One region of the Sporolactobacillus sp. Y61 genome, then DNA from elsewhere that is predicted to be linked to it. Evidence: a T-box and tRNA genes for the amino acid it is inferred to sense, from the RefSeq annotation. Region 1 holds a T-box; the other holds one or more tRNA genes.
The links. The T-box of region 1 lies ahead of tyrS (tyrosine--tRNA ligase). A T-box ahead of a tRNA ligase gene usually reads a tRNA of that ligase, here a tRNA-Tyr.
Positions count from the first base shown of each region.

Region 2: it encodes a tRNA-Tyr, which carries the amino acid that the T-box ahead of tyrS (tyrosine--tRNA ligase) is inferred to sense. The anticodon was not compared.

Region 1 covers NZ_CP159510.1:1,965,308-1,969,723, forward strand. The annotation lists gene ABNN70_RS09255 (AAA family ATPase) at 1-1,063, shown strand, start outside; gene def (peptide deformylase) at 1,125-1,682, opposite strand; T-box leader at 1,837-2,054, shown strand; gene tyrS (tyrosine--tRNA ligase) at 2,121-3,371, shown strand; gene ABNN70_RS09270 (YtxH domain-containing protein) at 3,529-3,759, shown strand; gene ABNN70_RS09275 (metallophosphoesterase family protein) at 3,823-4,416, opposite strand, start outside.
Region 2 covers NZ_CP159510.1:586,165-590,580, reverse strand. The annotation lists gene ABNN70_RS02895 (AAC(3) family N-acetyltransferase) at 1-106, shown strand, start outside; gene ABNN70_RS02890 (hypothetical protein) at 230-379, shown strand; gene ABNN70_RS02885 (M15 family metallopeptidase) at 515-1,312, shown strand; tRNA gene ABNN70_RS02880 (tRNA-Glu) at 1,579-1,653, shown strand; tRNA gene ABNN70_RS02875 (tRNA-Val) at 1,655-1,727, shown strand; tRNA gene ABNN70_RS02870 (tRNA-Thr) at 1,735-1,810, shown strand; tRNA gene ABNN70_RS02865 (tRNA-Tyr) at 1,831-1,915, shown strand; tRNA gene ABNN70_RS02860 (tRNA-Lys) at 1,927-2,002, shown strand; tRNA gene ABNN70_RS02855 (tRNA-Leu) at 2,009-2,094, shown strand; tRNA gene ABNN70_RS02850 (tRNA-Gly) at 2,145-2,219, shown strand; tRNA gene ABNN70_RS02845 (tRNA-Ala) at 2,226-2,298, shown strand; gene ABNN70_RS02840 (restriction endonuclease subunit S) at 2,512-3,090, shown strand; gene ABNN70_RS02835 (HsdR family type I site-specific deoxyribonuclease) at 3,083-4,416, shown strand, end outside.

The DNA.
Region 1 (4,416 bases):
ACATGCTTATCAGAAGCAGCTCGAACAGCTGGAGAAGATTAAATCCAATGGAACCGAACCTCCTGTTGCCGGTCATGAAGCCGTTGTTACAGCAGATCTGATTCAGCAGATTGTTGAAGATCGTACGGGCATACCGGTTCGTAAACTTCAGAGTGACGAGCAGAATAAAATGCGCAATCTTGAAGATCGTTTAAATCAGAAGGTCATTGGTCAGAAGGAAGCCGTGCAAAGAGTTTCCCGCGCCATTCGCCGCAACAGAACCGGATTCAGAAAATCGGAACGCCCGATTGGATCATTCCTGTTTGTCGGACCGACCGGAGTCGGGAAAACGGAGCTTGCGAAAACACTCGCCTATGAAATGTTCGGTGAACGTGATGCGATGATTCGTCTTGATATGAGTGAATACATGGAGAAACACTCAGTCTCTAAACTGATTGGTGCACCTCCGGGCTATGTCGGACATGAAGAAGCCGGCCAGTTAACAGAAAAGGTACGTCGTAAACCATACAGTATTATTCTGGTTGATGAAATTGAAAAAGCTCATCCGGATGTCATGCATATGTTCCTGCAGATTCTGGACGACGGCCGTCTGACCGACAGCATGGGTCGAACAGTAAGCTTTAAAGATACCATCATTATCATGACGAGTAATGCCGGCATTTCGAACCGGAGAGCCACCGTCGGATTCGGTGCGACGGACAGCCATGATGATATGATCAAACAGCTGGAAAACTACTTCCAGCCGGAATTCCTGAACCGCTTTGATGCGATTGTGAAATTTAATTCACTGAAACGGGAAGATCTGATCGGTATTGTTAGTCTGATGCTTGAAGACATTAATAAGGCAGCGGACGAACAGGGTCTGGAGCTTCACGTCACAGACGCAGCGAAGAGAAAACTGGCCGAACTGGGATATAATCCTGAATTCGGTGCACGTCCACTCCGTCGTGTTCTCGAAGAAAAGATTGAAGATAAGATTTCTGATCTGCTTCTCGATAATGATCAGGCAAAGAAGATCATGGTCGATGAAGAGAACGGTGAAATCAAAGTAACAGCAGCCTGACAGGCAGTAAAAAGACCGGCACCTCAATCATGAGGTGCCGGTCTTTTTTTGACTGAGAGAATCAGAATTCTTCATGCTGGACGACATGATCCGGAATCTTAAAGGGATTATCCTTATTTATCCGGTCAAAGAACAGAATGCCATTCAAGTGATCAATTTCATGCTGGATGGCAATGGCGGGATAGCCCTTCAGTCGCAGTTTCAGCGGTTTCCCGTCGATATCGAAGGCCTTAACTTTTACACGGGCATGACGGGGCACGAAGCCGGGCACATCCCGGTCGACGGACAGGCATCCCTCTCCGCCTTCAAGATAGGTGTTCTCGACGGAATGGCTGATAATTTTGGGATTAAACAGCGTATATTCATAATGTTTGCCCTTTTCATCATCCAGAAACAGGGCAATCATACGTTTGCTGATCGCAATTTGCGGTGCTGCAATTCCGATACCCGCGCGTAGATGATATTTTTTTGCTGTTTTTTCGTCCTGGCTGTTTTTCAGGAACTCCAGCATATCCCTTAATGTCTGCTTTTCTTCGTCTGTTGCAGGAAGCGGGACCTCTTTTGCAACTTGTCTGAGAATCGGGTTTCCTTCCCGAATGATATCATCCATAGTAATCATAAATGACGCACTCCTTCAATAAAAAACTCCAGCTGATGCTATAAGATAAGTGTAACATTAAATCTCTTCTGTGTTTACTGTTCCGCACATAAGGGGTGAAAATGATTTGACATGATCATGAAAACGTGACAAAATATAAATTACTTCTAAATCATCGTATACGTTGAAGGGAAAAAGTAGCAGCTGCTGCCGACTATCAGAGATCCGGCGGATGGTGCAAGCCGGAAGCAGGCAGCTGACGAATTACTACCCGGAGTATTCTTCCGTGAACACCGAAGTAGCGGAAGACGGCGGATCGCCGTTAGTTCAATGAAGCGGCCGGAGTCACGAATCCGGTCACAAGGATGGTACCGTGCATGAAGCGCTCCTTATTACAGGAGCGCTTTTTATATTGCCGGTTTTTTTCCGGCAGAAAAAAGGAAAAAGGTGAGATCAATAATGGATATTCTTGATGATTTAAAATATCGGGGGCTTATTAACCAGGTCACAGACGAAGAGGGTCTGCGAGAGGCACTTAAAAGTCCGATGACTTTTTATTGTGGATTCGATCCGACGGCAGACAGCCTTCACGCCGGAAATCTCCTGATGATCGTGATTATGATGCGCCTGCAGCGGGCAGGACACCATCCTGTCGCGCTTGTCGGGGGAGGGACCGGCATGATTGGCGATCCGAGCGGACGGTCAACCGAAAGACAGCTGAATTCAAAAGAGGTTGTCCAGGGCTATGCTGAAAAGCTGAGACAACAATTATCCCGCTTTCTGGATTTTAAGAGTGGAAAAGCAATCTGTCTGAATAACGCTGAATGGCTGGAGAAGCTGTCTACCATCCAGTTTCTCCGTGATGTAGGCAAACATTTTCCCTTAAACTACATGCTGTCCAAAGATTCAGTCCAGTCGCGTATGGAGGCGGGTATTTCTTTTACTGAGTTCTCTTACATGCTTCTTCAGTCATTTGATTATCTGAACCTTTATGAAAACTATGGCTGTCGGCTGGAAATTGGTGGAAGCGATCAGTGGGGAAATATTACTGCAGGTCTGGAGCTTATTCGCAGAAAAGGCCATGACGAACCGGCTTTTGGCCTGACCTTTCCGCTTATTACAAAGAGCGACGGTACGAAATTCGGGAAATCCATGGGCGGAGCCATATGGCTGGATCCGGAGAAGACGACCCCATATGAATGGTATCAGTTCTGGATCAATGCCTCAGATGAGGATGTCATTAATTACCTGAAATATTTTACATTCCTGACGCATGATGAAATTGACGCACTGGCAGAAGAAGTGAAGGAAAATCCGGAAAAACGTCAGGCGCAGAAAACCCTTGCCCGGGAAATGACGAAACTGGTTCATGGCGATAAAGCACTTCATGAAGCAGAGAATATTACGCAGGCCCTTTTCAGCGGGGATGTTTCCCAACTGACTGCTGATGAAATCCAGCAGGGCTTCCGGGCGTTTCCAACGTATCAGGCGCCATCGAAAGAGCCGGTGGGGTTAATTGATCTGATCGTTCAGTCGGGGGTCACCACATCAAAACGTCAGGCGCGTGAGGATATAAGTAACGGGGCAATATATATCAATGGACGGCGCAGAACAGATCTTCATGATGTTGTTGATGAAAAGGACCGGATTGAAGGCATCTATACCATCATCCGTAGGGGCAAGAAGAAGTATACACTGGTTAAATTCTGACTCGATGGCGAATCACAGACAAACCGTTTCGTAAATGTCGTTCATTAGACGACAGGTGACGACATTGTTATACTTATAGTGGTATGTACAAATAATGGCCATGACGGACATGATTAAATCATGGGTTTATAAAGCTGTATTCAGGGAGGCTATAAGCATGAGTCAGAGCGAAAAGAAATGTTGCAGCGGTTTAAGCGGTAAAGAATTGATGATCGGAAGTATTATCGGTGGGATTGTTGGCGGTGTGACCGCACTTCTTCTGGCACCGAAATCCGGGGAAGAGACAAGAAGAGACCTTCATGTGAAAGACCTGGTGTCAAACGGTGTCGATAAAGTAAAACAGGCGGCATCCACACTCGTAAAAAAAGATGAAGAGCCCTACAGCTGATCTTCAGAAAGCATCAAGATAAAAAGAACTCTTTCGGGAGAGTTGTCCCCCGGAGGAGTTCTTTTAGTTTGACACATAACAGACTGATTTTGTTGGTAATTCCAGACAGTTTAACTGGCCGCCGAAGACGCATCCTCCATCAATTCCAATAATATTATTATTTCCGAAGTAAACATGATTCGAGTTATGAAAGAACATGGTTGGCGTATGACCGAAAATAACCGTTTTTTTGCCATGATACCCGTTAAAGAAGGGAGTCCGTATCCAGAGAAACGTTTCTTCATCTGTTTCTTCCAGCTTTTTCTCCGGATCTACTCCTGCGTGAACAAAAATATAATGTTCTGTTTGCGCATATACATTCAATTTACTGATCCATTCCAGGTCGTCAAGCAGTTCATCAGGAAGCTGCGGCGATCCTTTTACGATGTTCTGATAAAGATTTCCGGGATCGACTCCGTAACTCTTTAATGTCCGCGCGCCTCCGTTAGCTGCCCATTGCGTCAGATATTCAGGAGATCCGCTGCCGGTCAGTGCGTTCTCCATCATATCTTCATGATTTCCTTTAAGGACAATTGCTCCGAGCTTTTCCAGAACTCTGGCTTTCTGCACGCAGGCTTTTGGATCTTTTCCTCTGTCAACATAATCGCCGAGGAGAAA
Region 2 (4,416 bases), 1.4 Mb from region 1:
TGGTCCGAAGCAGCTGTCTGCAGGTAAAATCGGTCAGGCGGATGCGCGGCTGATGTCTCAGCCGGCCATTGTCAAGTTTACTGCACATACACTGAAAAAACAGTAATTTTACAAGATCTTTATCAACGATCAACTCCTTCTATATACTGGCCGTTTATTCTGAAAATGAGGAATAAAAGCAGAGAAAACGGGAATCATGGTATGAGAAATCCGGACAGGAGCTGAGATCATGGAGATCAGGGGATATCGGGAACATCAATTAACCAGAACGGATCAGGAACGTCATGAGGAAACCGTCCGTCTGAACCGTAAATTACTCTTGACTGATTGTGCGCTTGCTATCTCAATCATCATTAACGTCAAACTGATTTTCGGGTAAGCGGATAACGCAGTCGGAACAAGGGTGGGAAATTGTGGTATCCCTTCATTGTTCCTTTTTATTGTGACTGTTTTGTGAGATGATAGGTTTATTAGTTTTTAAAGAATTTTGAAGATAGACAGGAGTACAGTGATATTGAAACTCAAAAGATTCATGGGAATGACGGCAGCGCTGCTCCTTTCTCTGTCCGCATGCACCACAGCTCCGCAATCTCATCAGGAGCCGGATCATGCGTCGCAGTCGGCTGAAAAATCAGCAGAAAACCGGTCTTCTCAAAGTCAGGAAGCAAGCCCGTCTACACAGGATCATGAAATGTCTGCGATGAATCAGAAGGGGATCCATGTTGTCGCCGATCCGGACAGCTCTCTGGTTCTTGTTAATAAATATTTCAAGCTGCCTGACAGCTATGTGCCAAAGAATCTGGTTGATGCCCGGGTTCCCTTCATTTTTTCCGGAAAATCTGAGAAAAGGAAAATGCGCCAGGAAGCGGCACATGCGCTTGAGCACATGTTCGCCGCAGCAGAGAAGGAAGGGATCCGGCTGACAGGCGTCTCGGCTTATCGTTCTCATCGGACGCAGGTCTCTCTTTTTAATTATTATGTGAACAAAGATGGAGAAAAAAAGGCATTGACGTACAGCGCACGCCCGGGAACAAGCGAACATGAAACCGGCCTTTCCATTGATGTATCAGGACGTAACGGCCAATATGCGGCAACTGAAGCTTTTGGCAGGACACGGGAAGCGGCCTGGCTCACGCAGCATGCGCATGAATATGGATTTATCATCCGTTATCCGAAAGGGAAAGAATCCATTACCGGTTATGAATATGAGGCGTGGCATCTGAGATATGTCGGACGTTCCGCTGCAACCACTATATTTAAGAGAGGACTTGCGCTTGAAGAATATCTGGGCGACGTCCCGGTTTCAAAATAATCACAGCCAAAGCCTTTCGCTCATCCATCTCTTTGCCCGTGTCATGGGAGCGGTCGAAATGAGCAGGGTGGTAAATGTTCTGTGAGGTGGCGAGACGGGATTTCTGCTTTTCGGGATAGGTGTAAAACAGGTATAAAGGCAGGGAATGTAGAACAGACTGATAGAGCCTGGTAATATTCAGAAAATATAAGTTTTTATATTTTACTTTACAAGCCTGTCCATTCTAGATATAATAAAGAACGTCGATTGCGAAAGAAAAAGGATATGGCCCGTTCGTCAAGTGGTTAAGACACCACCCTTTCACGGTGGGTTCATGGGTTCGAATCCCGTACGGGTCACCATGGAGGATTAGCTCAGCTGGGAGAGCGTCTGCCTTACAAGCAGAGGGTCATAGGTTCGAGCCCTATATCCTCCATCATTTCGCCGGTCTAGCTCAATTGGTAGAGCAACTGACTTGTAATCAGTAGGTTGGGGGTTCAAGTCCTCTGACCGGCACCATAGTTTGCAGCGCTTACCGTGGAGGGATAGCGAAGTGGTTAAACGCGACGGACTGTAAATCCGTTCCCTCAGGGTACGAAGGTTCGAATCCTTCTCCCTCCACCACTTATACCTGTGGGCCATTAGCTCAGTTGGCAGAGCATCTGACTCTTAATCAGAGGGTCGAAGGTTCGAGGCCTTCATGGCCCACCATATGATGCGGGTGTGGCGGAATTGGCAGACGCGCTAGATTCAGGTTCTAGTGCCCTTTACCGGGCGTGGAGGTTCAAGTCCTCTCATCCGCACTTTACTTTATTTATTAAAATGGGTGGCATTTTTATACACCCTTTATTTTGCGGAAGTAGTTCAGTGATAGAACATCACCTTGCCATGGTGGGGGTCGCGGGTTTGAATCCCGTCTTCCGCTCCATATTATGGGGCCTTAGCTCAGCTGGGAGAGCGCCTGCTTTGCACGCAGGAGGTCAGCGGTTCGATCCCGCTAGGCTCCATCGGAGAATATATGAACGAAGCGATCATTTTGCCGAAGAAGCAAAATGATCGCTTTTTTGTTGTGGTACAAAAAAGCTTATGCGATTTCAGCCGGCGAATGTTTTATTGTTTAAAATGTAATTTTGCGAAATTAAAATTTTATGTTGCAAAATCTATTTTCCCATGATATATTTATATCATCAAAAACGTAATTTTAGAAAGGCACGGTGTTTATGAAAAAATTAAGTGAGAGGGTTGAGCTGGTCAGCGGCTCACCACAGTTTCGGCTCACTGAAAGTTTCGATGAACAGGCACCGCTCTACTATTTTTACAGTCAGACCGATTTATCAGATGATCTGGTTGGCATGGTTTCGCCGGATAACGACAATAAACAAATACGTACAAGGGATAAAGTGAACACGTTGCACGCCGGGGATGTTGTATTCAGTCTGACTTCAGGCACCGCTTCTATGGTAAGAAAAGTTCACGAAAATTATCTCTACACGCAAAATTATGTGAGGCTCGATCCAGAGAATCACATCGACTCGAAATATCTGGTTTATCTGCTTAATGAAAATAAGACCATCCGAAAACAATTGATGATCGGACTGCAAGGTTCACAAGTATTGAAATATACGTTGAGGCAGCTTAAAGAACTTAAAATGCCAAAGCTTCCATCAATCGAAAAGCAGAAAAATATCGGAGAGGTCTATTTTAAACAGCTACGTTTGCACGCGCTGCGAAATCGCGTGGCAGAATCTGAGAAGGTCATTCTTTTAAAACGGTTAGAGGAGGCTACTTATGATGAATGAAACCCGATTTGAAACGGAACTGATTCAGTATATAACCAGTGGAACCATTACAGCGCCTGAACACTTAAAAAGAACGGGTGATTCTGCAGTTCATGAAAAACCGCTTGATTACGTGGTTAAAACGAAACTCTGGAAATATGAACCGCAAATCAAAACGACAGATCAGCTTTGGGCTAATTTTAAAGCCATTCTTGAACAGCATAATCATAACACGCTTGATCATCCGCTAAGTACTGTTGAATTTAATCAGGTAAAGAAAATCATCTCCGACCTTAAAACGCCTTATGAAGCGGGGCAATTCTTATACGGTTTAAACGGTGTATCGCAAATTGAGATTGATCTGGATGATGGGCGACATGTCTTCTTAACCGTATTCGATCAGAAACAGATTGGGGCAGGCAATACCGTCTATCAGGTAGTCAATCAAATTGAACGGCCGGCGGTCATTACCGGTAAGCCAAATCGCCGTTTCGATACGACACTTATGATCAACGGTTTACCGATTATTCAGATTGAAGAGAAGCGTGAAACGCATGATGTGAATGAAGCACTGAATCAAATGCATCAATATGCTGATGAAAATCAATACCGCGATATTTTTTCAACCTTGCAGATTTTAGTTGCGATCACGCCAAATAATGTCAAGTATATGGCCAATACAACGGCCGATAAATTCAATAAGGATTTTGCATTTAACTGGCAGCGTAAAAGCGACAATACCATCGTACGAAACTGGAAAGAGTTTGCGGATTCCATGCTTAGCATTCCAATGGCCCATCAAATGGCGACGAATTATATGATTCTGGATGGGACGAAAAATAAGCAGATGCTTAAAGTCATGCGTCCTTACCAGGTATATGCTACGCAAAATGTTATTGAAAAACTGAAGCACATTGATTTTGAACTTGGAATGAACAAGGTCGGTTACATATGGCACACAACGGGTTCCGGTAAAACCATCACAAGTTTCAAAACCGCATGGCTTGCCAGTCGCATGCCTAAAGTGGATAAAGTCGTTTTTGTTGTTGACCGAATCGCCTTGACGAAACAAACAAATGAAAACTATCAGGCATATGATCCGGACAGCACAGAAGATGCACTTGGAAGTGTTCAAAATACGGATAATACCAAAGACTTAAATCGCAAACTCAAAAGTAAAGACAATAACATCATTGTGACCAGTGTTCAAAAGCTCGAGACACTTGTTAAGCGGGCATCTTTCAAAGCGCCTGATAAAAACATCGTCTTTATTGTCGATGAGGCGCACCGGTCTACGGGTGGAGAAAGTTTCGCAAAGATTCAAAAAGCGTTCAAAAAATCAGCATG